4 regions of the Neorhizobium sp. BT27B genome follow, and region 4 is predicted to be linked to each of the others. Evidence: predicted binding sites of a transcription regulator. Region 4 holds the regulator's gene; each other region holds the start of a gene.
What was found. Region 4 encodes LexA, which represses DNA repair genes until DNA is damaged. Its sites were predicted from a motif close to TGTTCNNNNTGTGTTCNG; they were not measured.
Positions count from the first base shown of each region.

Region 1: AAIH70_RS24615 (ImuA family protein) is a predicted target of LexA. The motif match lies at 2,614-2,631, and genes of this name have one in related genera.
Region 2: AAIH70_RS20220 (helicase-related protein) is a predicted target of LexA. The motif match lies at 5,164-5,181, and genes of this name have one in related genera.
Region 3: AAIH70_RS18360 (DNA recombination protein RmuC) is a predicted target of LexA. The motif match lies at 6,740-6,757, and genes of this name have one in related genera.

Region 1 is NZ_JBCIYT010000011.1:133,831-141,961, reverse strand. It holds gene AAIH70_RS24625 (error-prone DNA polymerase) at 1-339, opposite strand, end outside; gene AAIH70_RS24620 (Y-family DNA polymerase) at 336-1,847, opposite strand; gene AAIH70_RS24615 (ImuA family protein) at 1,768-2,544, opposite strand; gene ligD (non-homologous end-joining DNA ligase) at 2,822-3,874, shown strand; gene AAIH70_RS24605 (SOS response-associated peptidase) at 3,933-4,706, shown strand; gene AAIH70_RS24600 (DUF1127 domain-containing protein) at 5,088-5,234, opposite strand; gene AAIH70_RS24595 (3'-5' exonuclease) at 5,404-6,384, opposite strand; gene AAIH70_RS24590 (hypothetical protein) at 6,812-7,579, opposite strand; gene AAIH70_RS24585 (AraC family transcriptional regulator) at 8,049-8,131, shown strand, end outside.
Region 2 is NZ_JBCIYT010000007.1:250,966-259,096, forward strand. It holds gene AAIH70_RS20205 (CarD family transcriptional regulator) at 1-464, opposite strand, end outside; gene fdxA (ferredoxin FdxA) at 887-1,225, opposite strand; gene AAIH70_RS20215 (RNA-binding S4 domain-containing protein) at 1,423-1,848, opposite strand; gene AAIH70_RS20220 (helicase-related protein) at 1,853-4,981, opposite strand; gene AAIH70_RS20225 (helix-turn-helix transcriptional regulator) at 5,428-6,168, shown strand; gene pyc (pyruvate carboxylase) at 6,275-8,131, shown strand, end outside.
Region 3 is NZ_JBCIYT010000006.1:326,561-334,401, forward strand. It holds gene lnt (apolipoprotein N-acyltransferase) at 1-786, shown strand, start outside; gene AAIH70_RS18330 (helix-turn-helix domain-containing protein) at 940-1,359, shown strand; gene metK (methionine adenosyltransferase) at 1,570-2,814, shown strand; gene trmB (tRNA (guanosine(46)-N7)-methyltransferase TrmB) at 2,900-3,601, shown strand; gene AAIH70_RS18345 (DUF1150 family protein) at 3,669-3,926, opposite strand; gene AAIH70_RS18350 (Hsp20 family protein) at 3,971-4,399, opposite strand; gene AAIH70_RS18355 (ribokinase) at 4,529-5,428, opposite strand; gene AAIH70_RS18360 (DNA recombination protein RmuC) at 5,487-6,707, opposite strand; gene def (peptide deformylase) at 6,870-7,385, shown strand; gene AAIH70_RS18370 (FitA-like ribbon-helix-helix domain-containing protein) at 7,448-7,738, shown strand; gene AAIH70_RS18375 (PIN domain-containing protein) at 7,735-7,841, shown strand, end outside.
Region 4 is NZ_JBCIYT010000001.1:47,428-55,558, forward strand. It holds gene kdsA (3-deoxy-8-phosphooctulonate synthase) at 1-739, opposite strand, end outside; gene AAIH70_RS00230 (VOC family protein) at 742-1,620, opposite strand; gene lexA (transcriptional repressor LexA) at 1,793-2,512, shown strand; gene AAIH70_RS00240 (ComEC/Rec2 family competence protein) at 2,493-4,949, opposite strand; gene gltA (citrate synthase) at 5,558-6,847, shown strand; gene lpxB (lipid-A-disaccharide synthase) at 6,879-8,057, opposite strand; gene AAIH70_RS00255 (LpxI family protein) at 8,054-8,131, opposite strand, start outside.

The DNA of each region.
Region 1 (8,131 bases), on a different contig from region 4:
GGCAACCACATCATCCCAGTGGAGGATGCAGTTGTTCTTGCCACCACGCGATTTTCCCAGCGTGATCAGCCGGGTCAGCCGGGAATAGGCGGCCCGGTCGATCGGATAGACGAGGATGGACATGCCGTCGGCAAGGTCGAGACGACAGCCGACGACCAGACGCAGTCCCGTGCCACGGGACGCTTCCAGCGCCCGAATGATACCGGCGAGCGAATTTCGATCGACGACGCCGACGGCATCGATGCCGAGCGCTGCGGCGGCCTCAAACAGCTCCTGCGCCGACGATGCCCCGCGCAGGAAGGAGAAATGCGTCGTCAACTGAAGTTCAGCATATCTCATGCGAAAATCCCATGGCAGAACCAGCGATGATCGCCGGTTTCGGGATCGACGCCATCGCCGGAGCGGAACACCCAGAGGCGTTCGCCGCTCTCGTCCTCGATGACGAAATAATCGCGCACCGCCTCCATTTCGCTGTCACGCTGCCACCACTCGCCAAAAATCCGTTCAGGGCCGTCGGCGCGTATCACCTTGCGGCGTTTGCCACGCCAGGTGATGGAGGCAGGCGGATAGTCAGGCATCAGCGCGATGGCGGTGATCAGTTCCGGCCGCGGCAGTAACCGCACAGGCCGGCGCCAGTGTCCGACCCATGCGACTGCGATCGGATCGGCAACAGCACTGATGCGCTGGACGGAACGCTCGGGCACATCAGACGCCATGGGCGCGAGGCGATAGACCTTGTGGCCGCGGTTTCCATAGATGTCGATCAGCGGCGAAACGTCAGTGACTTCCTCCTCCACCAGCGAAGACGATTTCTGCGTCTCTTCAAGCGGCTCGGCGATCACAGCAACCAGGGTCAGTTTCTCGATGCCAAAGCCCGGCTCGATCTTTTCGGTCCGATCACGAAACAGCTTGGTCAACCAGGCGACATCACGGGCCGGCTTGACCGTGCCGGCACGGATCGCCTGCCGTGTGCCATCGACCTTTTCGACGATCAGATCGGCACGACGCACACCCAGGCCTTTTTTCTGGAGCTCCTCGATCAGTTGGACGATCAACCGGCCGACATATTTGTTGATGGTTTCGGCAGCACCGATGGGCTCGGCAAAGGACCGGGCGACCTCGATCAATTCGGCGGTTCGGATCGGATCGATCGGTTCGGACACACGTCCAAATATCTGGTCGAGACGGCGGCCGATTTCCGGACCAAAGCGAAGGTTTAAAGGTGCGCGCGCGGTATTCGCCAGCTGGCCGATGGATTGAAAACCAAGCGTGTGGAGGTCGCTGACGATCTTGGGCGCAAGTCGCAGCAACGAGATCGGCAGTTTTTCAACAGCCCGCACGGTCTGACCGATCGGTACGATGACAGTTTCACGGCTGATGGCGCGGGCGCATGCGTGTGCCGCACCCCAGGTGTCGGCGACGGCGACCCGGGCCGTCAGCTTTCTTGCCAGGAACTGGTTGGCGATCTTGGTCACCATCGGCAGTTCGCCACCCTGAAGGTGATCGGCGCCTTCGGTATCCATGACAATGCCGTCTACGCCGTCGACGGCAACGATCGGGGAATAGAGCGTCAGCGCCCAAAGCGTGATCCGCTCCAGTGCCGCGGCGTCCGTCTTGAGGTCTGCGTCCACCAGCATCAGCCCGCGAAACAGCGCCTGCGCCTTTGCAGCCGGTATGCCGACACGCACGCCAGCCTTCTTCGCAGCCGCATCGGCGGCCGACACCCAGCGTTTCGAGCCGCTTTTGGCGATCACGGCGATAGCCTGTTCAGGCGGAATGGACGGATCGTCCCGGCGAATGCGATCGGTCGGCAGATCCGGCAGATAAATCGAGACGACCCTTGTCATCACACGCCCTCACGAGAAACTCAGCACACCCACCCGCTTTCACGCGCATCAACTCCACAAACCATCTTGGCCGCCCCACCCCCGGAACCGGCAAATCCTCCGACGGCATGACGCTCACCCGCCACCGTGTGGTCGAGGCCGTCGGCTGTCCGAAGTCATTGGCTTCCGTTTGCCGCCTCCAGCGGCGCACGGCCAATGCCATCGTCCCGGTGCGCTCGGCGGCCAGCTGAAGCCGGCGCGAACCGACCATCGGCAGGCGGACAAGCTCGCCGACGACCGCACCAAGACCGCCGAAGGACAGCCCCTCCTCCATGTTGGCGAGCACATCCTCGTCCTTGTCGGATTCCACAAAAATCACCCGATCGGAATTGAGACCGACCTGCGCCAGTGCCGGGAAAAACAGATCCGGCCGCGTCAGGCACCAGACGATCGGTCCCTTGGTTCTGGCTGCGATGCCAGCTGCAAAGAGGGCCGCAGCGGCACCATCGACCGTGCCTGCTCCGCCACCGGCAAACTCGTGCAGGGCGCCATAGCTGAGCCCACCGCCGGGTAGAGCTGCATCCATCTCCGGCACGCCGAAGGCCAGGCAGCCGGCCTTCTTCACCGTGCTGGTTTCGAGCGAAGCGATCCGCTCGCGCAGATCAGAGATCACATCTGAAACACCCTCTGACGTCCTTGGGGCGCGGGCAGCAGTCATCGTTCACGGCTCCCTTCAGGAACGTGTTGGCAGAGTTTCGGGCCAGCATCATGCTGGACAAAATGCGGATGTTCTGTTTCTGTTCCGACTGAAACAAAGAGTCAAGCAACCAGAAGGTTGGGAATATTATCCTGAACATTAGAAATCCCGTGGATTCAGGGAGGTAGCGCTGCAAAATTTTTTTTTTGCTCTGCCCGTTTGGTCGAGCGGCGTGAATAGCGGGGACAAGTCCTGGATCGTCACAATCTCCTTAAGGTTTTTTTGTTGAACTGTCGGAATGACGAAGACCCCGAGATCAAAGCCGCTCCTTCGTGATACCGAGGCCCCGCTCCGCTCGCGGCCGCGCAAGAAGCGCAATCCGTCAGAGCCACAGCTTCCATTCGATCCCATCCCCGACCGCGTCGAGCCGGCATTGGCGCAGCTCAAAGCAAAGCCGCCACAAGGATCCGAATGGTCCTGGGAGGTGAAATGGGATGGATACCGGCTTGCCGTGCATATCGAGCCGCAAGGCGTGCGGATCCTCACCCGTGGCGGCCATGACTGGACCGATCGCTTTCCAGCGATCGAGCAGGCGGCCCGGGCGCTCGGGCCGGCGACCATGATCATCGACGGAGAGGCTGTAGTTCTGGACGCAGAGGGCCGATCGGATTTCGGGCTGCTGCAGCAATCGCTCGGAGCATCGGGAAAGAGCGCTGGCAACCAGGCCTCCGATGCCATCCTCTATGCCTTTGACCTGCTTTATCTCGATGGCCATGATTTGCGCGGAGTCGAATATCGATCGCGCCGGCATTTGCTCGAAGACACGGTGAAGGATCAGGACGGCGCCATCCGGCTGTCGGAAACGCTCGACGCCGATCCCGCTGTCCTGCTGGACCATGCCTGCCGTCTCGGGCTGGAGGGGATAGTCGGCAAGCATCGCGACCAGCCATACCGCTCCGGTCGGACCGGTGACTGGGTGAAGGTCAAATGCGTCGAAAGCGAAGCCTTCTTCATCGTCGGCTATGAGCCGTCGGCAGCGTCGCCGGCCGGCTTCGGTTCGCTGGTTCTGGGCGCCTACCGCGATGGTGAGATCGTCGATGTCGGCAGCGTTGGGACTGGCTTTAGGGAAGCCGAGGCCATCAAGCTCCGCAAGATGCTCGAAAAGCTACGGTGGAAGCAGAAGCAGCCGCCAGTGCCCGATACCGAAAAAGCCGACGTCGTCTGGGTGCATCCGACGCTGATCGCCGAGATCGAGTTCCGTGCCTGGACGGCCGACGGCAAGCTTCGCCACGCGGCCTACAAGGGGTTGCGTGAACGGCAGGACAATGCCGACGTGTTTCAGCTCGACTAGCGGAGCGCCATCGATGCGCTAAACTGCCCTCCATGGTCGAGCGGAGGATTAGCCTGGAATGTGCAACCTTTATCGGATGGAAGACAAGGACTGGGTCTCGAGATGGGCTCAGGACGCCGAGAGCTTGATCAACCTCATGCCCGCCTATCAGATGAATCCCGATCAGATGGGGCCGATCGTTCGCAACACGAATGACGGACGCAAGCAGCTCGTCCATGCGCGCTGGGGCCTGCCCTCGCCAATCTTCGTCCAGAAGAAGGCGGCCGAGGCCCGCGCGGCAAAGCTCAAAGCGAAGGGCAAGCCAGTCGATATGGATGAACTGATCAGGATTGAACCGGATCGCGGCGTCACCAATGTCCGCAAGCTCACCCTGCCTCACTGGAAACGCTGGTTTGGTGTCGAACATCGCTGCATCGTGCCGGTCACAAGTTTTGCCGAACCGGATCCCGTAAGCCAGGCGCCGGGCGGCAAGGTTCCGAATGCCTGGTTCGCACGCGACGAGGCGAAATCTCTGATATTCTTTGCCGGCATTCACGTGCCGCAATGGAAGAGCGTCCGGAAGGTGAAGGACGGCCTGACCACGGACGACCTCTATGGCTTCCTGACCACCGATCCAAACGGTCTGGTTGCCCCGATCCACGAGAAGGCGATGCCGGTCCTGCTGCTGACCCAAGAGGAGACAAAGGTTTGGATGGAGGCGCCGTGGGATGAGGCCAAGGATTTGGCCCGACCCTTGCCGGATGATGCGCTGATCATCGCGTCGCGGGAGCCCTATGGTTCCTCGATCGTCACGAAGGAGGGCGACCCCCTCGCGCAGGGCAGTTTGCTCTAGCACCCGAGGTGGAAGCCGCCTGATTTCGTCCCCAGAAACGAAAAAGCCTGCCGCGGGAGGAGGTGCGGCAGGCTTTTCGAAAGAGTTGAACAAACGGCTGGGAGGAGGGTGCCGCTGTCCCGTCAGACGCCCCTTGGGAGGAGGAGTGGGTCGTCTGAAATCGAAGCTCTGCGGGAGGAGGTGCATCGCTTCAATGAAACCAAGATACTCATTTCCTCCGCACATTAAATAGACTTTGATGCAGCGCAGCCATGCACAAATGCACGACCTCAAACTGATCTCAAGAATGTCCAGCTTAGCGCCTCGCGGCAGGCTAGAAACGCAAACGCCCGCATCATCAGCGGGCGTATTGTCATTCAGGTTGGCTTGGGAGCAGGCCGCTTAGCGAGCGACCGACTGGCGAGCAACACTGTGGATGTCGGCACGATTGATACCGAGGTCCTGCAGTTCGCGCGAGCTCATCCGGCCGAGTTCGGTAACGGTCTGACGATACTTGCGCCAGTTATTGAAAGAGCGTGCTACGTTCATGATGATCCCCTTCCGTGAGGTCTCTTGACGCCAGCAACCTTGCTTCGGTTCCAACGTCGTTTCGATGACTGGAATATAGACCCTTGCCCACCCGTCGATAAGGCACAAGGTCTCAGGCCGGCCATGCGCTCAAAGCATAGGTTCAATCAGATCTAAGCTAAAGAGGCTATCAGGCCCGGAACCGGTCGAAGGCGGTGAGGCGTTTAGTCGGTGGATCGGCGTCTGGATAGCGGTAGATTTCGGCCCTGAGATAGCGGAGCTCATCCTCGAGCGCTTCTTCACCAACCTCGATCCACCAAGACTTGGGTCGGCCGTCGCTTCCGTCGGACCAGCGATAGCCTCGCGCCTTCAGATGATCCTTCATGTCGAAGGGACTGTTTTCCGCAAAGATTCGGACACGCGATCTCTGGCTTGCTTCATAGAGTTCGGCGAAAGCTGTGGAAGCAGAGCCGTCCACCTTACGAGCCAGGACCTCCAGAAGTGCGAAACAATCATCGACAGCGCGATGACCATCATGGAAGTAGCCCGCCTGCCCGATCAGGTATCCGAGCTTCGTGCCCTCATATCCCCGCGACGACCAGTCGATCTCAGAGTTAGAGCAAGCCCAGGCCTTGCCAGAAAACAGATGAGAAAATGCCTCACAGAATGGCCGGTCGAAACCCGCATTGTGGGCAATCAGCAGATCGGCAGGTTCGATCAGTGCCTGCAACGCAGCCGTATCGATCGACTGCCCGACCACCATGTCGCCGGTTATGCCGGTGAGCCTGGTAATTTCGGAAGGAATGGAAATGCTGGGCTGCTGAAGTCCACCATAGATGCCGGTCACGTCACCGATACGTCCTGTCGCATCGAAGCTGAAAGCGACCACGCCAATCTCGATGATCTCATCCTTGCGCGCATTGAGGCCGGTGGTCTCGGTGTCGAGCACAATACCTTTGAGGGGATACTCCGGACGCGGGTTCGGCGCGACTGCTGGCGGCACCATTTTCGTAAGGATGCGGTAGCGGCCCGTCTCAGCGAGATGCCGGACCATGTCCTCTTCACTCATGGGGACGGCAGGCTGTTCGGGCTTGGCTAATCTGGAGGCGGCACGCGTGACCAAATCGTCGCGCGGACCCTGCTCCGGAAACATGTCAAACTGTTGCGCCATTCCTGTTGTCAAAGCCTCACCGCCAATTCTCTTACTTCAAAACACGGCACAATCGGCAGATCAACCTTGTTGGCGGAGGTGCGATTTCAGCCAATCTGTCGAGCAAGGTTTACGGTCGCGCAGTTTCACGCAGTGACAGCTCTTGGGTCGTTGCGCAGAAACGTCCCCAAACAGGAAAGGGCATACCAGCTGTAGCGGGAACCGCGAAAGCCGTTCGCCTCCCGTAAGACCGGTCTAAAGGGTTGCCGCAGGAGGGTCAGCACAGCGACGGCAACGCCGGGATCCGGGATCGACAGCCCCCGGCGCGCGGGGCCGCTTCTCACATCCCAGAGCGCCGCATTAGCTCCATGATCAGAATTGGCGGCAAAGAGGTCCCAAGCCCTGCGCGATGAAACAGATTTGCAGCATCCACAGGCACTTGGCCTTATCAGTGGAGGATAACGGCCTCGACTCCGATCGGAAGGCCAATCCTGAAGAATTTATCGAACAATACCGTCTTGCGAAATTGCCTGTCCATCACCGACATGGCTGGCACGTTCTGCGGCGAGTTCTCCAGTATGCCGAGCCAGGTCAGCGGGCGAACGAGATTATGGGCGATGAACCAGCCTGCCTCGTGTCGGGGGCCGAGCGGTCCCCTCGCCGGGAAAAGCTCCACCGGGACTGCCCATTCGGTAAAGTCGCCAAGCGTCACCCAGTCGCCCAACCGGGTCGAGACGACGCCCAGCATATGCCTAAGATCCCAGAACAGGGCGGCGGCTTCGGGGGATAGACTCTCCTGCAGCGGAGCGGCCAGCATCCATTCCGCGAGAACTGCCTGAAGCTCCCCGTGATTGCCGAGGATCGAACTGCCGCGCTTCGTGAGCACGGCCCTACCCTTGTAGTGGCGGATAATACGAAGGTCCTGCAGCGCCCAATGCAGGATGGAGAGCGGAGGAAAATCCGGTTCGTTGAGAACCTTGTTCACGGAATAGAGGATTTCCGGTTCATACCCGGGCCACTGAAATTCATGTGCGGCCCATTCGACACATTTCCTCTGAAAAGCGCCCAAGGATTGCGTCAACGGAATGCCGCCGTTTTGCTTGACATAGCGGAGAAGCTTCATGCCATTGGTGGCAAGTGGGCTAGCTGCCAGTTCATCCTGATGAAGAGCCGGAGACAAATACACAAAGCGGGAGAGCGTGGACGGGCGGAACATGGGAAAGGATAATGCCGGAATAATTTACCGCCGTCATCTGCCCCGATACGATTTGATTTCGAACCACTCGCCCCCTCAAACCCCATGCCGCCTTGAAAGGAACCGAACCGGCTGCCTATCAAGTTTGCAGAAATTTCTTTGGTTTGACAAGACGTTGAAGATGTATCGGCAGCACTGGTGCACGGGCTTGCCTCGCTGTTTCGCGCCCAGTGCGGTTCTTAGGGGCACCCTTTCGCTCAATACCGAAGACAGCGGGCAAGACCGCAGTTCGCTCGATCAGGTCTTTGGACGCTTCCAGGTGCCTTGACAGCTACTACACACCCCGACAGCATCGTGACGTTTGTGCGTTTGGATATGCCGTCAGGGATCCCGTGCCCTTGTAAGCATATTTAAAGGCAGAGATTTCACTTCGAGATAATGCAGTTTATTTATTCGATTACGGATCAGACAACAGGTGAATTAGGATTCAATGGCCGCCGATCGTATGCCGTCCGATAATGGGTTGCGACACCAGCCGGTTTACGAACCCATCGTCCCACTGGCGACGGAGTG
Region 2 (8,131 bases), on a different contig from region 4:
TTGTTGACGGCGGCAATTTCACGCGCCATGCGGTCAAGAGCAGCCTCATAGAGCTGACGCTCGGAATAGGACTGTTCCGGCTGATTTTCAGCGCGATAGAGATCGCGGACAACTTCTGCAATCGAGATCAGGTCGCCGGAATTGATCTTTGCATCATATTCCTGAGCGCGACGCGACCACATGGTGCGCTTGACGCGGGCCTTGCCCTGAACGACCTTCAATGCACGTTCGACGAAGTCCGTTTCGGAAAGCTTGCGCATGCCGATGCTGACAGCCTTGGCGACCGGCACCTTGAGGCGCATCTTATCCTTTTCGAAATCGATGACGAAAAGTTCGAGCTTCATGCCCGCCACTTCCTGCTCTTCGATTGTGGAGATCGTGCCCACTCCATGCGCCGGATAGACAATGGATTCACCAGTCTTGAAGCCGTGGCGCGCTGAAGATTTTTTCTGCTGGGTCGTCATTCTTACAATACTCTCCCTGTTACGCTCCCGGCGTTCTTGCCGGGGCCGGGTCAGTCAGGCCCGGATGAGACGGGGGAAACCGTCGGGTGACTCCATTACTGGTCCGCTTGACGCGCGTGCGAAAAAAACAACAGGATCACAATTAGCGACAGACACCCGGACTTGATGGCAACTCAGGGGATCGCGCAAAAGGGACGTGTTGTTTTCGTGATGTTTTTAGGGCACACGCATGCCGCTTTGTGGAACAGTAAGAGTTGTCTACCACAAAAATAGGCGGAAATCAATGATTTGGTTTCGCCGTTGCGAAGAAACAACGCCCGAATCACTGCGCAAAGGTTAGGCAATGCCAAACGGCATTGGTTGCTTCCGCTCGAATATGCAGGGTGGCGGCAGCTATAACTGCCGTTTGATACCCTGATGGATCAATCACCAGTGCCTGGCTCAGCCGAGAAAAACTGCTCGAACTTGTCCGAGACGCCGTCCATTTCCTTGGCTTCCGGCATAGCATCACGCTTGATGGTGATGTTAGGCCAGACCTGCGCATATTCGGCATTGACCTTCAGCCACTTGTCCAGCCCCGGCTCCGTATCGGGCTTGATCGCCTCGGCGGGACATTCGGGCTCGCAGACGCCGCAATCGATGCACTCGTCGGGATGGATGACGAGAAAATTCTCGCCTTCGTAGAAGCAGTCGACAGGGCAGACTTCGACGCAGTCGGTATATTTGCAGCGAATGCAGTTATCGGTCACGACGTACGTCATGAAGCACTCCAGATCAACACGGTGGTCAGGAACCCGATTTCGGGAAATGTCGAGCCCTGTGGGCCGGACGAGGACAACGCGACCGCTGGAACGACAGAGGCGGGCTATCCGGCTGTTTCGAACGTCAGGTAAAGCCTTTGACGCCGCTTAGCAAGGATAAAGCTTTTCGAAAAAACATCCGCTTTAGGTGGTTTGTTCTAATCGTCACGCCAGTCGATGTCGGGACCGCCCGCATCCGGAAAAAGACGATCGGTTTCGCGGCGTTCCTTTTTGGTCGGTCGACCGCTGCCAGGCGTCCGCTGCGCCTGCTCGAAAGCGTTCAGGCGTGCGGTTTCCTCCCGCGGCGGTGTCAGATCTTCGTAAAGCTGCCGGGCCTCCTCGAAAGGACCGCGACGCTCGCCGGCGGACCTGACGACAAGGATAAGATCACGGCGCTCCAGTGAAAGCTCGACCTTGTCGCCGGCCTTCACCTCGAAACTGGGCTTGCGGATGGGAAGCCCGTTCACCCGCACATGGCCCGAATTGAGCAAGGCCTGTGCCAGCGAACGCGACTTGGCCATGCGCGTGAAGAAAAGCCACTTGTCGATTCGCTGACGCAGATCTCCAGATGGCTTTTCCGTCATGGCGTTACTTCTTCATCTGCTCCTTGAGAGCAGCCAGCTTTGCGAAAGGCGAATCCGGATCGACCGGTTTTTCCTTACGCGGCGGGCGTGCCTCGAAGCGGGCCGGTTGCTGCGACTTGTTACGGTCGTTGCGATCATTGCGATCCGGACGGTCACCACGCGGCGGACGATCGCCACCACGATTGTCGGGACGACGGTCGCCACGGTTCGGCTTGCCGCCATCACGACCACGCGTTTCCTGATCGCCACGGCCTTCCTGGTTACGACCTTCGCCACCGCGACGGTTGTCACGACGCTGCTGGCCTTCACCGGCTGCAGCCTGGCCTTCGCCACGGTTATTGTTGTTTCCACGACGATCGCCCTGCGGACGTCCGCCACGCTGCTGTTCGCTGCGACCGCCACCCGGACGCCACAACAGAACCGGCTTCGGCTCTTCAGCTTCAGCGACAGGCGCTTCGGCATCGGCTGCCGGTGCGGCTTCAGTTGCAGTTTCGACTTCGGCGGAAACTTCCGGCGACGGCTCGACGGCTTCTGCACCAGCCTCAACAGGGGCCGCTTCGACCGCGGGTTCCGCTGACGCTTCGGAAGCGTCCGTTTCGTCCGTGGCAACCGCTTCGTCGGCTTCAACAGCAGGCTCTGAGGTCGCAGCAGCGGACGCTGCCGCCGGCTTGGAATCCTCACCGGCGAGGAATGCGGCGGCCTCTTCAGCCTTCACGGCATCGGCACGATAACCGAGACCCTTGAGAATTTCTTCCATGTCGTCGGCAGTGGCGCCGAGGATGGAAAGCATCGCCGTTGTCGTGGTGAAGCGACGGCCATCATACGCGCCTTCCGGACGCGGCTGGCCGGGCTTCCACTGCAAGAGCGGACGGATGAGGTCTGCGAGACGCTCGAGGATATCGATGCGCACGGCGCGCTTGCCGAGGAATCGGAAGCCGGCCAGACGATAGAACATCCGCTCATAGGTGGCATCGGCAACGACCGAGGTACGGCCGGCAGCCAGAGCCGGAATGAGTTCGCCGTAACCCGGCTTGTCGAGGCCATCGTACTTGAGCGCCCAGAGCAGGGTGATCAGCTCTGCTGGCGCCGGCTTCAGCAATGCGGGCATGAAGATGTGGTAGGCGCCGAAACGCACGCCGTAACGGCGCATCGAGGCACGGCCTTCCTGATCCAGCGACTTGACGTCGTCCGCAACGTCACGGCGGAACAGCACGCCGAGATTTTCGACGATCTGGAATGCCAGGCCCTTGGCGATGCCCTGCAGGTCTTCGGCACGCGACAGGTCGTCGAGCGGCTTCAGCACGGTTGCGATATGATGATTGACGAAGCGCTCGATACGGGCAGCCGCGTGATCACGCGCATTGCCGGTCAGCTGCTCGTCGGAGAGCAGGATGACGCGCGGCCGCATGACGTGGTCGCTTTCCGCAAGACGGGCCACCGGATCGCCGAGCCAACGGACGAAACCATCCGAGCCGAGCGCGAGGTCGCCGTTACCGCTCGCGTAAAGCCGCGCGGCACGTGCCTCGAATTCCAATGCCAGCGCTTTTTGCGCAGCCGTCTGCACGGCCTTGGCATCCGGTCCTTCCGTCCCAGAGACGGCGGTAAACCGGAAACCGGCAAGTTGTCCGACGTGATGTCCCTCGACGAACACATCGCCATTTACACTAATTTCTGCTTCCAGCATCGCATTCTCTCTCAGGCGCTTCATGAGCACAGATGTCCTGCGATCAACAAAGCGTTTCGTCAACCTTTCATGTAGCGCGTCCGACAACCTATCCTCGATTTCCCGTGTCTTTTCTTGCCAGTGTGTCGGATGCGCCAACCAACCCGGGCGATTTGAAACATAAGTCCATGTTCTGATCTGAGCGATTCGCGCCGAAAGCGTGTCGATTTCGCCTTCGGTTCGGTCGGCCCTTTTCACCTGCTCGGCCATGAAATCTTCATTGACCGCGCCATGCCGTACAAGATCGGAAAAAAGCGTCGAAATCAGGTCCGCGTGATGCGCCGGTGCAATTCTGCGATAATCGGGAAGCGCGCAGGCATCCCACAGCGTTTCAACCCGCGCCGGCGTCGTCGCCAGATCACGGATTTCGGGATAACGTGACAGGTGATCGAGCGCCTGACTGTCGGTTGCCGGCAAGGCGCGTGTCAGACCATGAACGACAGGGCTGACATCGAGGCTGTTGCGCAGATCGCGCAGCGACGAAAAGTCGAGTTGCTTGGAACGCCACTGCAGCACTTTCACGCTGTCGAACTGGTTGCTTTCGATCCGCTCGACCAGTTCCTCGTCAAAAGGCTGCACCTGACCGGTCACGCCAAAGGTACCATCGCGCAGATGACGACCGGCACGACCGGCAATCTGCGCCATTTCCGACGGATTGAGATTGCGGAACTGGTAACCGTCGAATTTGCGGTCCTGCGCAAACGCGACGTGATCCACATCGAGATTGAGGCCCATGCCGATCGCATCCGTGGCGACGAGATATTCGACATCGCCGGACTGGTAGAGCCCGACCTGGGCATTGCGCGTGCGCGGGCTGAGCGCGCCGAGCACGACAGCCGCACCGCCGCGCTGACGACGGATCAATTCGGCAATCGCATAAACTTCGTCTGCCGAAAAGGCGACGATGGCAGTGCGTTGCGGCAGGCGGGTGATCTTTTTCTGGCCGGAATAAAACAGCTGCGAAAGGCGTGGCCGCTCGACAATGGTTATGCCCGGCAGCAGTTTTTCGAGGATCGGCCGCATGGTGGCGGCGCCCAGCAGAAGGGTTTCCTCGCGACCGCGCAGATGCAGGAGGCGATCGGTAAAAATATGACCGCGCTCGAGATCGCCTGCCAGCTGCACTTCGTCAATGGCGACGAACGCGGCCTTTGTCTCGCGCGGCATCGCCTCCACCGTGCAGACGGAAAAGCGCGCCATATGCGGCGTGATCTTTTCCTCACCGGTGATCAACGCGACATTATGGTGTCCGACCTTTTCGACCAGACGGACATAAACCTCGCGCGCAAGCAGGCGCAGCGGCAGTCCGATGACGCCCGATCCATGCGCCACCATGCGTTCGATCGCAAAATGCGTCTTGCCGGTATTGGTCGGTCCGAGCACCGCGGTAACGCCGCGGCCGCTCAATATCATGGGCTGAACATTCAAGACAAAAGTCCGCACTGAAAACGAGTTCATCTGCGGACTTGACCGCCGACGGCTTCGCCACAGATGGCGATAGTGACCTTCAAAGGCAAGCCGTTTCTTGCAATGGGACGATGCCGATCAATGCAAAAACCTGGGCAGTCGAGAAAAACCGAGTCTTTTCCGCTGCTTGGAACAGGGTGGGAACGAAACGGCGACGAATCGCTGACTTGCCCGGATTCCGCATTTGTTCCGGAGAACCTAACCTTAAACTTATTTTGCGGTGGACAATGAGGGTATAAATACGATTCATGCTCTTATTTGAATGCAAGATTTCATGCTCTATCCTTTATCCATTGCTAAGAAACGGTACTGACTATGAATCAAGAGTTGGTCAGACAAACTGAATTGATTGAGAACAAGCGTGCGAATTTTTCCGTTGCCGGAGGGCTAGAGTGACAGTTCACTCGATTTTACAATTTTTGGTCTTGGCCCACGAGGCGAAAAGCCAGACAGAACTGGCAGCGGAATTCGAGGCGGTGCTGAAGAATTACAATTTCAGCTACTACGGCGTCTGGATGAAATCCAAATCGCTGGGCTATCTCGATAGTACAGTCCTGTGGGGACGCTCGCCCGATGGTTGGCAGGAAACATATGCCGCCAAGAAATTCGGCCTTGTCGATCCGACGATCCGGATGCTCGCGGTGGCACAGCGACCTTTTCGCTGGCGTGAAGCAGTCAGCATGTTTCGCAGCGATCCCAATCGAAAGCGCATCCAGCGGATGATGCAGGACGCGTCTCGCAGCGGGCTGCATGACGGCTATACGTTTCCGATCCATGGCCGCAATGGCCTGCTGGGCCATGTAAGCATCGGCGGCCAGTTCATCGATCTTTCGCCAGCAGAAATGACGATGTTTGATGCCGCTGCGAAAAAGATGTTCTGGCGCACGCTGGAACTCGGTGGACAGACCTCGCATTTCGAAGCGATCAAATCGGTCGAGACGACATTAACGCGCCGTGAAACAGAAGTGCTGCATCTTCTCGCCGAAGGCATGACGTCTCACGAGATCGCCAAGACGCTGACCATTTCGAACCATACCGTCGATTGGTACATCAATGCCATTCAGGAAAAGTTCGAGGCCAGCAACCGGCAACATGTCGTCGCCATCGCCTTTCGGCTTGGTCTTGTCTCGTGAGATTGTCGCACACGCCTTTTCCGCGATAGATTGGACTTGATCCGGCAGAATATTAGTGCTCGTCTCGCACTTGCAGCACATCGCAAGTACGAATGGGAGTACAGTCTTGCCGATCTCGAAAATTCTCGTTGCCAACCGATCCGAAATTGCCATCCGCGTTTTTCGCGCGGCCAATGAGCTCGGGATCAAAACTGTCGCCATCTGGGCGGAAGAAGACAAACTCTCGCTGCACCGCTTCAAGGCCGACGAAAGTTATCAGGTCGGCCGCGGCCCGCATCTGGAAAAAGATCTCGGCCCGATCGAGAGCTATCTGTCTATCTCGGAAGTGATCCGGGTGGCCAAGCTTTCCGGCGCAGATGCGATCCATCCCGGTTATGGGCTGCTGTCGGAAAGCCCGGAATTCGTCGATGCATGCGATGCGGCCGGCATCATCTTCATCGGCCCGCGACCCGATACGATGCGCCAGCTCGGCAACAAGGTTGCCGCCCGTAACCTGGCGATCTCGGTCGGCGTGCCGGTCGTACCGGCCACAGAACCGCTGCCGGACGATGCAGCGGAAGTGGCAAAAATGGCCGAGGAGATCGGTTATCCGGTCATGCTGAAAGCCTCATGGGGCGGCGGCGGACGCGGCATGCGCGCCATTCGCGATCCAAAAGATCTGGCGAGAGAAGTCGTCGAAGCCAAGCGCGAGGCGATGGCCGCTTTCGGCAAGGACGAGGTCTATCTCGAAAAGCTGGTCGAGAGCGCCCGACACGTCGAGAGCCAGGTTCTGGGCGACACGCACGGCAATGTCGTTCATCTGTTCGAGCGCGATTGTTCCATCCAGCGCCGTAACCAGAAGGTCGTGGAACGCGCACCGGCACCTTATCTTTCAGAAGCGCAGCGGGCCGAACTCGCCGCCTATTCCCTAAAGATCGCCAAGGCCACCAACTATATCGGTGCCGGCACCGTCGAATATCTGATGGATGCGCAGACCGGCAAATTCTACTTCATTGAGGTCAACCCGCGCATTCAGGTCGAGCACACCGTCACCGAAGTCGTGACCGGCATCGACATAGTCAAGGCGCAAATCCACATCCTCGATGGGTTTGCGATCGGCACACCCGAATCCGGCGTACCCGCACAGGAGAACATCCGCCTTAACGGCCATGCCCTGCAATGCCGCATCACCACCGAAGATCCGGAACAGAACTTTATTCCGGACTACGGCCGCATCACCGCCTATCGCTCGGCTGCCGGTTTCGGCATTCGTCTCGATGGCGGCACGGCTTATACGGGCGCGATCATCACCCGCTATTACGATCCGCTTCTGGTGAAGGTGACGGCATCAGGCGCCTCGCCGCAGGAGGCGATCAGCCGCATGGACCGCGCATTGCGTGAATTCCGCATCCGCGGCGTCGCTACCAATCTGACCTTCCTCGAAGCCATCATCAGCCACGAAAAATTCCGCAACAACACCTATACGACGCGCTTCATCGACACGACGCCAGAGCTTTTCGAGCAGGTCAAGCGCGCCGACCGCGCCACAAAACTTCTGACCTATCTGGCCGACGTGACAGTCAACGGCCACCCGGAAACCAAGGGAAGGCCTGAGCCTTCGGTCAATGCGGCCAAGCCGGTTCTTCCCTATGTCAGCGGCGAGATCCAGAGCGGTTCGAAACAGAAGCTCGACGAACTCGGCCCGAAAAAATTCGCCGAATGGGTGCGAAGCCATGACCGCGTGCTGGTGACCGACACTACCATGCGCGACGGCCACCAGTCGCTGCTGGCGACACGCGTGCGCACACACGACATTGCCCGCGTGGCCGACGTCTATGCCCGCGCGCTGCCAAATCTGTTCTCGCTGGAATGCTGGGGCGGCGCGACCTTCGACGTTTCCATGCGGTTCCTCACCGAAGATCCGTGGGAACGTCTGGCGCTGATCCGCGACGGTGCACCGAACATTTTGCTGCAGATGCTGCTG
Region 3 (7,841 bases), on a different contig from region 4:
GCCATGCCGCCCTCCGAGGGTGCCACCAGACCGAATGTGATCGTCTGGCCGGAAACGTCATTGCCGTTCATCCTCACCCAGAACCAGGACGCATTGGTGCGCATTTCAGACGTCCTTCAGGATGGTCAGGTTCTGATTGTCGGCGCCGTTCGAGCCGAGGATGCCGGCCCCGGACGTCCGCCGCGCTACTACAATTCCATCTACGCGATCGATAGCCAGGGCCAGATTATCGGCGCCAGCGACAAGGTGCATCTTACACCCTTTGGCGAGTACCTGCCCTATGAAGACTTTTTTAACTCTATCGGCATCGGCAATGTCGTCGATATGCCGGGCGGTTACACGGCCGGTAGCCGGCGCAGTCTCATTACGCTTCCTTCCGGAACCAGCTTCTATCCGCTGATCTGCTACGAGGCGATTTTTCCGGATGAAATCACCTCGGATATAGAAAAGGCGAGCGTTATCCTCAACATAACCAATGACGCCTGGTTCGGTATCAGCCCAGGTCCATACCAGCATTTTCAGCAGGCGCGAATACGTGCAATCGAGACGGGTCTTCCTTTGATTCGCGATGCCAACAACGGCATATCGGCGGTGGTAGACCCCTTCGGACGTATATCCACAGGTTTAGAACTTGATCACAAAGGCGTGATCGATTCTACCGTGGGTGGCGGGGCTGTCTCTCATTGGAACAATTCTAGTCGGGAAGGGCACCTATGGTTGATTGTGGCCGCAATGTTTCTGATTGCACTGATTTCCCGTCTGGGTTTTAAATCTCGCGTCAATTGACCAAAAACCCCCAAAATTGCATAGTGCTGTCAGCCTATCGTGTTGCCATATGCTTTCTCGTTTATGTTGCGTGCAGCTAAATTAGCAATGAGTGTATTTACACACGGGATACGGGTCATGGGGATTTGATAGCAACTTAACTAGGACTGTGAGATGATTGAGAATAAGAAGAAGCCGAATCCGATTGACATTCACGTCGGTAGTCGCATTCGTCTTCGTCGTACCATGCTGGGTATGAGCCAGGAAAAGCTGGGCGAAAGCCTCGGCATTACTTTCCAGCAGATCCAGAAATACGAGAAGGGCACCAACCGCGTTGGCGCCAGTCGTCTTCAGAATATTTCGAGCATACTGAACGTACCGGTTTCTTTCTTCTTCGAAGATGCTCCCGGCGATCAGGCAAATGGCCAGTCCGGCATGGCCGAAGCCTCCAGCTCGAACTACGTTGTCGACTTCCTGTCTTCTTCGGAAGGCCTGCAACTCAACCGCGCGTTCGTGAAGATTTCCGACCCGAAGGTTCGCCGCCGTCTGGTTGATCTGGTCAAGGCACTCGCTGCAGAAGCAGATACCGAATAACGCTTTCCTCCCAAGACTGCTTATTCGAAAGCGGCCTCACGGCCGCTTTTTTTTATGTTTTTTCGCCGCCTTGGGCGCGATCTGGTGTCGCATGCATGCCGTATCAAAGCGAAATCACCGCATAAAGATATATTTATGTCGTTGTGTTATTGTTTTCCGGAGGCGAAGACATTACACATTCGCCGAGTTGTTCTTGAGGGGAATCCCAACATGCGTGCCAACTACCTCTTCACCAGCGAATCCGTTGCTGAGGGTCATCCCGACAAGGTTTGCGATCGTATCTCCGATGAGATCGTCGATCTGGTCTACCGCGAAGCCGTGAAGACCGGGGTCAATCCCTGGACGGTGCGCATCGCCTGCGAAACACTGGCCACCACCAATCGTGTCGTGATTGCCGGTGAAGTTCGTCTGCCGCCGAGCCTGATGAAGAAGGACAAGAACGGCAACGACGTCATCAATCCGGCGAAGTTCAAGTCGGCCGCCCGCAAGGCAATCCGCGATATCGGTTACGAGCAGGACGGTTTCCACTGGAAAACGGCCAAGATCGACGTGCTGCTGCATTCGCAGTCTGCGGACATCGCGCAGGGTGTCGATAGCGCCGCCGATCAGCAGGGTGATGAAGGTGCCGGCGACCAGGGCATCATGTTCGGTTATGCCTGCAAGGAAACGCCGGACCTCATGCCAGCGCCGATCTACTATTCGCACAAGATCCTTCAGCTGCTCGCAACGGCCCGTAAAAAAGGCGAGGGCGATGCCGGCAAGCTTGGTCCTGATGCCAAGAGCCAGGTGACCGTGCGTTACGAAAACGGCAAGCCTGCTGGTGTTGCCTCGATCGTTCTGTCCACTCAGCATCTCGATGAGAGCTGGGATTCGAAAAAGGTTCGCCAAGTTGTCGAGCCCTATATCCGCGAAGCCATCGGCGACCTGCCGATCGACGCCGATTGCAAGTGGTACATCAACCCGACCGGCAAGTTCGTCATCGGCGGTCCAGATGGTGACGCAGGCCTGACCGGCCGCAAAATCATCGTCGACACCTATGGTGGTGCTGCTCCGCATGGCGGCGGTGCGTTCTCCGGCAAGGACACGACCAAGGTCGACCGCTCTGCCGCCTATGCCGCCCGTTACCTTGCCAAGAACGTCGTGGCTGCCGGTCTTGCAGAACGTTGCACGATCCAGCTTTCCTACGCGATCGGTATCGCTCAGCCGCTTTCGGTCTATGTCGATTTGCACGAGACCGGCAACGACGTCACCGAAGATCAGATCGAAGCGGCTATCCGCAAGACCATGGACCTTTCGCCGGGCGGCATCCGTCGTCACCTGGATCTCAACAAGCCGATCTATGCCAAGACTGCGTCCTACGGTCACTTCGGCCGCAAGAACGGCCGCGACGGTTCGTTCTCCTGGGAGAAGACCGATCTGGTAAAGCCGCTCAAGGATGCCATCAAGGCAGCTTGATCGGTCTTTACGGACCAGTGAATAAAACTGTAAAGCGGATGTCTCCTAACCGAGACGTCCGCTTTTTGATTTCGAAAGACCGACCATGACCGAACCATCGCATCCGACACGCGCCACCGAAGCCTTTTTCGGTAGACGCAAGGGAAAACCCCTGCGCGAACGCCAGGCGGAAACGATGGATACGGTTCTGCCGGCTCTCGCCGTAGATCTGAACACCGAAGCGCCGAAGGATCTGGGCGAACTGTTTCCCTTCACGCCGGAGCGTATCCGGCTGGAAATCGGTTTCGGCGGTGGCGAGCATCTGGTGCACCGGGCGCAGGAAGAGCCGACCACCGGCTTCATCGGCGTCGAACCCTTCGTCAATTCCATGGCAAAGCTTCTGGGCCGCGCCGGCGAGCTGGATCTGAACAATATCCGCGTTTACGCCGATGACGCCACGCAATTGCTGGACTGGATGCCGGAGGCCTGCGTCGATCGGATCGATCTTCTCTATCCCGATCCGTGGCCGAAGAAGAAACACTGGAAACGCCGCTTCGTGTCGCAGGTAAACCTGACGCGTTTTCACCGCGTGCTGAAGCCGGGCGGGCTGTTCTGCTTCGCCTCCGACATCGATACCTATGTGAACTGGACGCTGACCCATTGCCACGACCATGGTGGCTTTGCCTGGACGGCTGAAGAGCCTGCGGACTGGCTGACACCCTTCGCCGGCTGGCCGGGCACGCGCTACGAGGCCAAGGCCAAGCGCGAAGGCCGTTCCTCGGCCTATCTGACGTTCCGCCGCGTCTGACGCGCTGAACGCAGTTCTGTGGAGACGATAAAGGCGCGGTTGCCCAAGGCACCGCGCCGTTTTTTTCTCAGTGAAGGCTGACGGTGCGCAACTCGTCTTCCGCTGCCTTGAAAAAGGTGCTGGAACGGTTGTCGGTCAAGAGAATCGGCGTGCCGTCGGCGCCGAACAGGGCCCAGAGGTCAAGGGTCGGATCGATGTCTGGAGCTTCCGGAAAGCAGCGCGAAACTTCTTCTGAGCGCATCCTGCGGATATAGCCGACTTCACCGGCGCCGAGATCCACAAGTTCATTCTGCGTCAGGCGCGCAGTGGCTTCTTTAAGCAGCATTCCAGCCTCCGTCTTGAGGGCATTCCGGCATCGTCGCCGTTGACCTACTCTGAGACGGAAATATTAATTTTTCGCACCATACGCTCCGGTTCCGGGCGAATGAGATCCACCGACAGAAGCCCGTTGCGCAATCCGGCGCCGCCCACCTGCATGCCGTCAGCCAGCACGAACACACGCTGGAACTGCCGCGCAGCAATGCCGCGATAGAGGTAATCGCGTTCCGGCATGTCGATCTGGCGGCCGCGGATCACAAGCTGGTTTTCCTCGACAGTGACGTCGAGTTCCTCTTCTGAAAACCCCGCAACCGCGATGGTGATGCGCAAGCGCTCATCACATCCTGTGGTGCTCGCGGCAATGCGCTCGATATTGTAGGGCGGATAGCCGTCATTCGCCTTTGCCAGGCGCTCAAGGGTCTTTTCCATCGCGTCAAAACCCAGAAACAGCGGGCTTGCGAAGGTCGTGCTTCGGCTCATGTCGTGTCAGTCCTTGAATTCAAGCGACCATGTCCGCACCCGAAAGTGGCATGCGGCTCCGACATTCATATGGGAAATCTGCAGCCTTGCTGCAAGCACCGAAAGCGCCCGCAGCAAGGGGAAAGCGCATCAAAGATGCGCGGCAACCTCTTGCGCCGTCGGTATCGACGGTTGTGCGCCGGCCTTCAGGCAGGCAAGCGAGCCGGCAATGGCGGCGCGGCGCAGCGCGTCGGGGAAATCAAGCCCCTGCTCAAGCCCGGACACGAGATAACCGCAGAACGTGTCGCCGGCACCGACCGTATCCACGGGCACAATATCAAGCCCCTTGGCCTTGTGCACCATGCCGTTGCGGACAGCGATCACGCCATCACCACCAAGCGTGACGACCAGCGCCTGGCCGCGTATGGAGTGCCATTCCAGCATCGCCGCTTCACGTTCGTCAGCGCGTGTGATGGTCCTGCCGATCAGCAGTGAAAATTCCGTCTCGTTGGCAACGACTATATCGGCAAGCGTTGCCAGCTCTGCAGCCTCCGGTGTCAGCGGCGCAGTGTTGAGAATGCTGACGATATGCTGGGCGCGGGCAGACAGAAGGGCGCGTTCGACGCTCGCCGCCGGAATTTCCAGCTGCAGCATGAGCAGGCTGCCGGCCCGCATCGTGCCGACGGCAATGTGAGCCTGATCGTCATCGATCGTGCCATTGGCACCCGGCACGACGACGATCATGTTCTCGCCATCGCCGCCCACCAGGATCTGCGCAGTGCCTGTCGGCTCGCTGCTGCGGGCCACTGCCGAAAGATCGACGCCGGCTTCATCCAGCAATTCCAGCGCGGGCCCGGCAAACTCGTCCTCGCCCACAGAGCCTGCCATGTGTACGCTGCTGCCTGCCCTTCTGGCCGCCAGCGCCTGATTGGCGCCCTTGCCGCCGGCAGCCGTCGAGAAGCCGGTGCCGGCAACGGTTTCGCCGGGCTCCGGCAGGCGGGGCGTGGTGGCGATGAGGTCCATGTTGATGGAGCCGAGGACAGTGATCATGAAAAGCCTGTGCGTGCGTTCGAAGCAGATATTTTGCGGGCGACACTGCCCGACTGTATCAGTCCTCGTCAACCACCCGCAGTTTCAGCAGGCCGGTGCGGCTTTCGACGCCGTGCGAAACTGTGGGGGGATGGGCCTCGATGCCTGGGCTGTGAGGAGCGGGAGCCTCAAGCTCCAGCGCGCCGATTTTCGCGCCGCGACGGTTCAGCTTGTCTGATGAGGTCAGGATCTGTTCGACATCCTTCTGCGCTGCCATGAAATGGCTCTGCAGTTTGCGCGTGCGGTCGTCCAGCCTGCCGAGATCGTCCATCAAAAGCGCCACTTCGCCCTGGATCAGATGCGCCTGCTCGCGCATGCGCTGATCCTTCAGCACAGCCTGTATCACCTGAATGGAAAGCATCAGCAGGGAAGGGGAGACGATGACGATGCGGGCGCGCTGTGCCTTCTGCACCACGCCTTCGAAATGCTCGTGGATCTCTGCAAAGATCGATTCCGATGGCACGAACAGGAAAGCGGTCTCCTGCGTCTCGCCATGGATCAGGTATTTTTCGGAAATATCCTTGATGTGGACTTCCAGGTCGCGGCGAAACTGCTGGCCGGCATTGCGGCGAATATCCGCATCCGTGGCTTCGCGAAAAATATTCCAGGCTTCCAGTGGGAATTTTGCGTCGATCACCAGCGGCGGCGCGCCGTTTGGCATGGCAATCGTGCAATCCGGCCGCGTGCCGTTGGACAGCATGGTCTGAAAACCGTAGGCGCCGAGCGGTAGCGCGTCGGCAACGATCGTTTCCATCCGCCCCTGACCGAAGGCGCCGCGTGTCTGCTTGTTAGAGAGAATAGCCTGCAGGCCAACCACGTCCTTCGCCAGCGTCTGGATATTGTTCTGCGCTGCATCGATGACCGCAAGCCGCTCCTGCAGCGCCCGCAGACTGTCATGGGTGGATTTGGTCTGTTCGGTGATGGTGGTACCGAGCCTGTGGCTCATGCCGTCCAGTCGCTGGCTGACGGCGCGGTTGAGTTCCGACTGGCGCGTGCTCAGCGCTTCGCCCATCGCCGCCATGCGCCCCTGCATTTCCGCCTGCGCCCGCAGCAGTTCGGCAAGCCGCGCATCCGCCTCCGTGGCGCGGCGCGCCGCCTCTTCCTGCGCATCGGCAGCAGCGCGTCTGCCGGACAATGCCATCAGCAACGCGAAGATCAGCAGCAGGGCAACGACGCCGGCAAGGGCCGCAAGCATTGGGTTGCCGGTCAGCACGGCCAGAAGGGTTTGTTGGGTTTCCATGGCGCAAGCCTAGCAGATTTCCTGTTGTGCGAAAGATCAAAACAGGAACAAAATGCGATGATGCGCGCGATGGCAATGAAGATTGTTCGTTGGCCGATAGTCGCATGAACCGGCTTTGCAATTTTTGTTTTCCCGCCGAAAAAGATGAGATATGGGGAGGGCATGACGATCAAGCCGCTTATTATTCTGCCCGATCCAGTGCTGCGCACGGTTTCCGCCCCCATCGAACGTGTCGACGACGAGGTATTGAAGCTCGCCGACGACATGCTGGAAACGATGTATGACGCGCCCGGCATCGGCCTTGCCGCCATCCAGATCGGCGTAGCGCGCCGCCTGCTGGTGATCGATGTCGCCAAGGAAGGCGATCCCGCACAGCCGATGGTGTTTATCAACCCGGAGATCGTTAAGTCCTCCGACGAGCGCTCGGTTTACGAAGAAGGCTGCCTGTCGATCCCGGAATATTATGCCGAGGTCGAACGCCCGGCGACGGTGACGGTGAAACACATCGGTCGTGACGGCAAGGAACATATGCTGGAGGCCGACGGCCTGCTGGCCACCTGCTTCCAGCACGAGCTCGACCACCTCAACGGCATCCTCTTCATCGACCATATTTCGCGCCTGAAACGCGAGATGGTGATCAAGCGGTTCACCAAGGCTGCCAAGGCGAAGGTGGTCTGACGGCTGCGTTGAAAAAACGTCGCGCCGCACCTATGATATTGCCGATATCACAGGAGGTGGCCATGGGTGATCTGCTGGTGCGCGATGTTTCCGAGGAATTGAAAGAAAGCCTTGTGGCCCGAGCCGACAGGGCAGGCCACAGCGTGTCCGATGAAGTGAAGGCCATCCTGCGGCAGGAAGTGGGAGAGGTTCCGCAGGCGCCTGACCTTGATGGGATGTCGGCGCTCGAAGCTTTGCGTTCCATCATGAAGGCGGATAACGCAGAAGAAGAAGCCATATATATCGAGATCATGGAGGAGATCGAGGCGGAGCGCAAACGCGACTTCGGTCGTCCGTTCGAGGATTTCGAGTGATCGTTCTCGATACGAACATCATTTCCGAACTCACCCATGCCAACCTTCACCGGTCGGTCGCGCGTTGGTACGGCGCCAATCTGCATTCGGATATCTATCTCTG
Region 4 (8,131 bases):
CATGAGTCTCGATGAAGACGCCGGCGACACCGACAGCCACCGCTGCGCGCGCCAGAGTCTCAACGAACTCACGCTGACCGCCGCTCGAGCCACCCTGCCCGCCCGGCTGCTGTACCGAGTGGGTAGCGTCGAAGACGACCGGCGAACCAAGCGACGCCATGATCGGCAGCGAGCGCATGTCGGACACCAGCGTATTATAGCCGAACGAGGCGCCTCGCTCGCACAGCAGCACGTTGCCGTTGCCGCTTTCCGTGAATTTAGCCTGGACGTTCTTCATGTCCCAGGGCGCCAGAAACTGGCCCTTCTTGACGTTGATGGCGCGGCCGGTCTTGGCGGCAGCCACCAGAAGATCGGTCTGGCGCGACAGGAAGGCCGGAATCTGCAGGATATCCACCGTCTCGGCGACGACTGCGCACTGCTCTTCGGTGTGGATGTCGGTGAGAACCGGAAAACCGAACTCCTTCTTGAGATCGGCAAAGATCTCCATCGCGGTATCAAGCCCGATGCCGCGTTTGCCGGCGATCGAGGTGCGGTTCGCCTTGTCGAAGGAGGATTTGTACACCAGGCCGATGCCGAGCTTGCCGCAAAGCTCAGACAGAGTGCCGGCGATCATGAAGGCATGATCGCGGCTTTCCATCTGGCAGGGGCCGGCAATCAGGGAGAGTTTCTTGCTGTTGGAAAAAAGGACCTGCTTGGCCCCCTCGCCGACGGTTACTTCGGCCTTGGCGCTGACAGCCATGATCACTCCTCGAAAGCAAATACGGCACCCTGTCCGGGCGCCGGGGCAACCACGATGCGACTGCCCTTATCCATGAATGCGACGTCATTAGCAGCAAGCACCGCCCGTGTCACGGCAAGATCGGGAACACGGAATATCACCGCGGCACGGCCAAGACCGGTTCGCGACAATGACGCCGCATCGCCTGCGGAAGAAAACGTGTCGGCAAAGGTTTTGGCGTCAACGAGCCTTAAAACCGCATTGCTTGCGGCAAACCTGTGATCACCGAAATCGAATTTTTCAGCGCTTGCATCAAGCACGGTCCCAATCCGCTCGACGTCTTCCTGCGTATTCCCCGCCAGCAGAACAACCTGGGACAAAGCCGCGACACCATTTTCATGACGTTCCAGCGCCGATCGATCTGCCGGCAGGGGATCGAGCCGCTGGCATGTGAAGACGCCGAAAGAATCAGCGTCACTCCGCGCCGCAAAGGCCAGCCGAAAACGGGCCAGTTTTTCGGTCCCGTCCGGCAATTTGGCAAATCTCGAAAATTCCAGCATCTTGCCGGCAGAGACCCCGGCCTCGACAAACCGGGCATCATCCGCCTGCGCATCGTCGGTTGCCAGCGCCATGGCGGACAGTCCCTCCTCACCTGCAGGAGTGCGAAACTCACCATCCTGCCGGACAAACACGTTTCCATCGGCGAATGCCTGATCATAGGCAGCCTGATCCACTATGGAAAGCGGCTCGAGATAAGTACCGTCACCCATGAAAACACAGGCATTTCCCGTCCCGAAGGGATGGGCGGCATCTGCAGCCACGGTGAAGCCCAGTGCTTTCAATCGGCGGCGGGCGCCATCAAGCGACATGGTCGGCAGGACGAGATGATCGATCGTGAACATGGCAGCCCATTTCCAAGCGTTGATTGTCTTAGTGATCGATCTTTCCGGCTGCACGATCAAGACCAGCCGCAGCACTGTTCGTTCCGCGCAACTACCATTTTTCGCCACTTGCAGAACACACATGGAACATATAGTGTCCGTTCTGGATTTGTTTCACCTTTGAGGACCCGCCATGCTCACGCGCAAACAGCAGGAACTGCTTCTGTTCATTCACGAACGAATGAAGGAATCCGGCGTCCCTCCATCGTTCGACGAGATGAAGGATGCGCTGGATCTGGCATCCAAATCAGGCATCCATCGCCTGATCACTGCGCTTGAAGAACGCGGTTTCATCCGCCGTTTGCCGAACCGTGCCCGCGCACTGGAAGTCATCAAGCTGCCGGACGCCTACAATGCAAGCCTGCAGCCGCGCAAACCGTTTGCACCGAGCGTCATCGAAGGCAGCCTCGGCAAGACGCAGCCCGTGCGTCAGGTGACACCGCCGCCTGTTGCCAATGACAGTATGCCCGCAACAACCGTGCCGGTCATGGGCCGCATTGCGGCCGGCGTGCCGATCTCGGCGATCCAGAACACGACGCATGAAATTGCCGTGCCACCGGAAATGCTGGGCAGCGGTGAGCATTATGCACTGGAAGTGCGTGGTGATTCGATGATCGAGGCCGGCATTCTGGATGGCGATACGGTCATCATCCGCAACGGCAGCACGGCAATGCCGGGCGATATCATCGTGGCGCTGGTCGACGACGAGGAAGCGACGCTCAAGCGTTTCCGCCGCAAGGGCGCATCGATCGCGCTCGAAGCGGCCAACCCGGCCTATGAGACCCGCATTTTCCCGCAGGAACGCGTCAAGGTGCAGGGCAAGCTCGTCGGCCTCATTCGCCGTTACCACTGATACCTGCCTTGCCGCTCAAAAAGCGCAGCGGCTCCGGCAGTGTCGGATCAAAAAGATTGCGCCGCCAGTCATAGTCGCGGTGACGCGTCCAGGAGCGATCGGCGCCGACCATGGCGGCGGCGATCGACCATTGTTTGGGATCAGAATTTCCGTTGAAGCGGATTTCCAATGCTCCTGTTCTGCGTAACGCCTCGCCGTTGATCATCAATGCGCCCGAACGACAGCGATCAAAACGGGCACGTGCCGCAACAACCATTTGCGCGACATCGCAGGCAGGCCCGGCAAAGCGGGCATCTTCCACCACAGCGACCGCCGGGCCGCTGGTTGTTCTTGCGACACACCATGACCGGCCTGCGCAGACGAATGTATCCAATACACTTTCGCGCAGAGCCTTTTGCATCGCCTGCCGCGCTTGAAATACTTCTTCGGGCGTGAGGGGCGGTCGTCGTGATGTCGCTCGTTCTTTCGGTGCGTTGGCCTCTCGCAGTGCGGTGGCCTGCTGCTCTCCTCCCATGCTCGTCGAGACTGACCTCAATCCATCCGCAGTTTTTGGAACGGCCGCTCCATTCGGCAGCAGCACCGCAACCTCTGCCGATGTCGTTGTACCGTTTTTCGGCGATGGCGTGTCCAGCAATGTCGGCGCCGCAGGCTGGGGCAATGACAATGCGTGGCGCCACTGCGAATAAATGAAACCGGGCGGACGCGCGCGATTGGTCGCGACCTGCTTATTGCCCAGCAAGGCGGCAAGGCTTCCATCTTCGGAAACCAGAAAATCCGGCGGCGGATCATGCGCCACCCGCCATGACAGAAAGATGGCCAGTGCCAGAAGCGGCAAACCCAGCAGATGAAGGCGTGTGCGCAGCAAGGTCAGCATCAGAAAACCGGCTGTGGCGACGGGCAGAAACCACGACGGTTGGCGCCCGATGGCAACATCACCTCCCCAGGTCGCAACCATCTTGGCGACAACGATAACGCCCTCCAGCCCGACGCCCATCACCTTCAGGAAAAAGCCGTCGAGGCCAAATGGCATCAACAGCATACCGATCAGGCCGAAGGGCATGACGATGAAGGAGACCAACGGCATGGCGGCCAGGTTCGCCGCCAGTCCATAGGTCGATATCCGGTGAAAATGGTCGATGGAAAAGATAGCCGTCGACAGACCGCCGATCAGCGATGTGGCGAAAACCCCGCCGGCCAGATGCCCGATCGCCAGAACGGGCTTGAGTGCCGCGGGTCGCCATGGCGTTTCGCCGTCTTGCGCCGCCCCGCGCCTGCTCCATGCAGAATAACCTGCGACCAGCGCCACCGTTGCCGCAAAAGACATCTGAAAACTCGGCCCCAATATCTCCGAGGGTGAGACGACAAGAACGACAAGCGCCGCCAACGCCACATTGCGCAGGCTGATCGATGGGCGATCGAAAAACACGGCGGCCAGCATGATCGCCATCATGATGTAGGCGCGCTCTGCCGATACACCGAAGCCCGAAGTCAGGTAATAGCCGGTTGCCATCAACAGCGCCGCGGCCGCGGCCAGTTTCTTCACCGGAAAGGCCTGGGCAAATCCTGGCAGAAGCGCAAGCAGACTGCGCATGCCGATAAAAAAGATGCCCGCCGCCAGCGCCATGTTCAGACCGGATATGGCAACGATATGGGCAAGGCCCGACACGCGCAAAGCCTCGGTCGTTTCATCGGAAATCGCTCGCCGTTCGTCGGTGACGATGGCGGCGGCAAACGCGCCGGGATCACCGGGCACGGTTGCGCGGATGCGCGAGGCGATCGCGCTGCGCCATGCAAAGACGGTTCGCTCAAGTGTTTGCGCCCAGGTCTCGGCAACCGGTCCACTCATCAGCGTGGGGGCACCGTAGAAAAAGCCGATCGCGCCTATGCCGTCGTAATAGGAGGAAAAGGCGAAATCGACGAGGCCGGGCAACGCCGGTCCGGAAGGCGGCGATATCCGCGCCCGCCCGCCAATCCGGTCTCCGATGTCGAAAGCAGGCTGGCGCGTTCGCGACAACAGCGTGATGCGTGTCGGCGGCCGACGAAGCTGCGGCGACGCCGTGCTTTCGAGCGCCAGCACATACCGCCAGCGCCCCTCGCCACTGGGTTCGCGCATTTCGACGACACCCGTCACCACCGTCGTGACCGGCTGATCCAGAACGACGGTGGAGCGTCGCCAGTCCTGAAAAGCCGCCAGCAACATGCCCGCGGTCAGCAGAACAGCGATCAGCACGACGGAACGAAAGCGGCCGTACGTGCCTCGAAGGATAAACGCGAACCCCAGGCTGAACAGAAACGCCACGGATAAAAGCCCCGCCGAAGGCTCGGAAGGCATCGCAAACCATATGGCTGCCCCGAGGCCAATCAGAACAGGCAGAGCCAGAAAGGCATGACCGTGTGCCTGCTCCTCGGCTATCATCCCGATCGTGGCGGACTGCATACGCGCCCAGGCGCTCAGCAGGCGTGCGGCGAGGCCATATGAGGGACGATGCGCGGCCGGAGCGGCGCCACCCGGCCTGAACCTTGAGAGGGACGAGACGCCTGCGGCAACCCTCTGGAGCGGGCTGCGACCATACGGCCTATTGCCAGTCTGCGTCAGAGACGCATGGACTGAGTCTTTCACGGCCAATATCTGAGTTTCCGAGCTGTCCGGCAGAGCGTTTTGGCAGGGCAAATTCGGCTGATTTGCCGACTGCTGCATCGTCTCCGTCGACATCCAGCCCTCCCAAATGAAATTCAAGCGAACACGACTTAGGATTGCATTTTCGGTACTCTCAGGTCAATCGGCAGACATGTCTGTCACGCCACTTTCCAGCCGATCAGACTGGCCCAAGCCTCCTGCGCAGTGGCTGAACGACGAGATCGGAAATGTGAAAATATAAACCCCAGATTGCCGCTATTATAGGTCGTTTGCCTAGTTAATTTTCGCATTGCACAAATACCGCCCACAGGCGCTTGGCAGCGAGCGCCGGATCATATAGCTAATCAGGACGCTTCTTTTCTTTTGGCGCTTCTCCAGCGCCATTTCCGCCTATTTCGGAGGATTATATGACGGATACGAGCGCAAACATCGTTCTTGGCGATAAAAAAGTAGAGATGCCGGTCAAGAAGGGCACTATCGGCCCTGACGTGATAGACATCGGCGCGCTGTACAAGAACACCGGCGCCTTTACCTACGACCCCGGCTTCACCTCCACTGCATCGTGCGAATCCAAGATCACCTATATCGATGGCGACAACGGCGTTCTTCTGCATCGCGGTTACCCGATCGAGCAGCTGGCCGAGCACGGCGACTTCCTGGAAACCTGCTATCTGCTGCTGTACGGCGATCTGCCGACTGCAGCACAGAAGAAGGATTTCGATCATCGCGTAACGCACCACACCATGGTGCACGAGCAGATGAACAAGTTCTTCAGCGGCTTCCGTCGTGACGCCCATCCGATGGCCGTCATGGTCGGCACCGTTGGTGCACTGTCGGCTTTCTATCACGACTCGACCGACATCACCGATCCGCACCAGCGCATGGTTGCGTCGCTGCGCATGATCGCAAAGATGCCGACGATCGCGGCGATGGCCTACAAGTACCATATCGGCCAGCCGTTCGTTTATCCGCAGAACGATCTCGACTATTCGTCGAACTTCCTGCGCATGTGCTTTGCCGTGCCGTGTGAAGAATACAAGGTGAACCCGGTTCTGGCCCGCGCCATGGACCGCATCTTCATTCTGCACGCGGATCACGAGCAGAACGCCTCGACCTCGACCGTGCGCCTCGCCGGCTCGTCGGGTGCCAACCCGTTTGCCTGTATCGCCGCCGGCATTGCCTGCCTCTGGGGCCCCGCTCATGGCGGCGCCAATGAAGCGGCGCTCAACATGCTGCAGGAAATCGGCACGGTTGACCGTATTCCGGAATATATCGCCCGCGCAAAGGACAAGAACGATCCGTTCCGCCTGATGGGCTTTGGTCACCGCGTCTACAAGAACTACGATCCGCGCGCGAAAATCATGCAGAAGACCACGCATGAAGTTCTCGCCGAACTCGGCCACAAGGACGATCCGCTTCTGCAGGTCGCCATGGAGCTGGAAAAGATCGCTCTTACCGATCCTTATTTCATCGAGAAGAAGCTCTATCCGAACATCGATTTCTATTCGGGCATCACGCTGAAGGCGATGGGTTTCCCGACCACGATGTTCACCGTGCTCTTCGCGCTGGCCCGCACCGTCGGCTGGATCGCCCAGTGGGCCGAAATGATCGAAGATCCGCAGCAGCGTATCGGTCGCCCGCGCCAGCTTTACACCGGCGAACCGCAGCGCGATTACGTTCCGGTTTCCAAGCGCTAAGCTAAGAAACATCAGACAAAGAAAAACCCGGTCAATGGCCGGGTTTTTTATTGTCCAGGAGATCGAGCACGATGGCTGCCGCAGCCTCACCCGGTGGCACCGGTACGGTGAGATTTTTCCAGGTCAGATCGAAACCTTCGAGCATGGCGCGGCGCGGGCCGCTGTCATACGAAAGCTGCTCCGCCCAACGGCAGAGCGCGCCGGGACGCACGACTTCATTGATATATTCAGGCACCACAACACGGTCGGCAATGAGGTTGGGCAGCGCGCCGGACCATATCTTGATGCGCTTGGCCATCATGGTAATCAGCCAGTCGGCCTTGTAGGCCGAGACGACCGGTACCGTTGCCAGGGCCAGTTCGAGAATGACGGTGCCCGACGCTGCGATTGCCGCATCCGCTTGCGCAAAAGCGGCCCACTTACCCGTCTGATCAACCACGATCTCGGGTCTGTTCTCGAAACCCGCAACGATCTCCTGCACCAGAGCTTCGCGGCGTTTGACCGTCGGCAGGATGAAACGTGTCGGCCCGTTGCGGCGCACAAACTCCTGCATCACCTCACCAAAGATCGGCAGCAACGCCTTGATCTCGGCGCCGCGCGATCCCGGCAAGAGCAGGATCGTTTTCGCATCGCCTGCATTTTTAAGCGGCCGCTGTGCCCGCAATTCGCGCACGCGCAGAATATCTGCATCAGCCGTCAGGCGATGGCCGACAAAATCGGTGCGCGGTCCATCCAGACGGCGCATGGCCTCGGGTTCGAAGGGCAGCACGGCGAGAACCCGATCCACATAAGGCAGCATCGCCTTGGCGCGGTATTCCTTCCACGCCCAGACACTGGGGCAGACATAGTTGACCACCGGCAGATCGGGCAAAGCCGCCCTCACCTTCTTCGCCACCCGATGGGTAAAATCCGGGCTGTCGATGATGATCAGCACATCCGGTTTTGCGGCGATGATGGCATCCGCCGTCTGGCCGATCCGGCGGATCAGGCCTGGAAGACGCGCCAGAACCTGGGTTATTCCCATGATCGAGAGTTCGGAGAAATCGAACAGCGAGTGCAGACCTTGGCCTTCCAGCGCATCACCGCCGACGCCGACCAGTTCCAAATGGCCGCCGGTTCTTGCCTTCAGCGCCGCGATCAGATCGCCACCGAGCAGATCACCTGATACCTCGCCGGCGACCACGGCGATTTTGAGGGAGCGCTCACTCATGACAATCCCTCATTCGGCAAGCCTGCATCGATACCGCAGACAAAAATGCCCTCGGCATCCGCCAGCGCAATCAT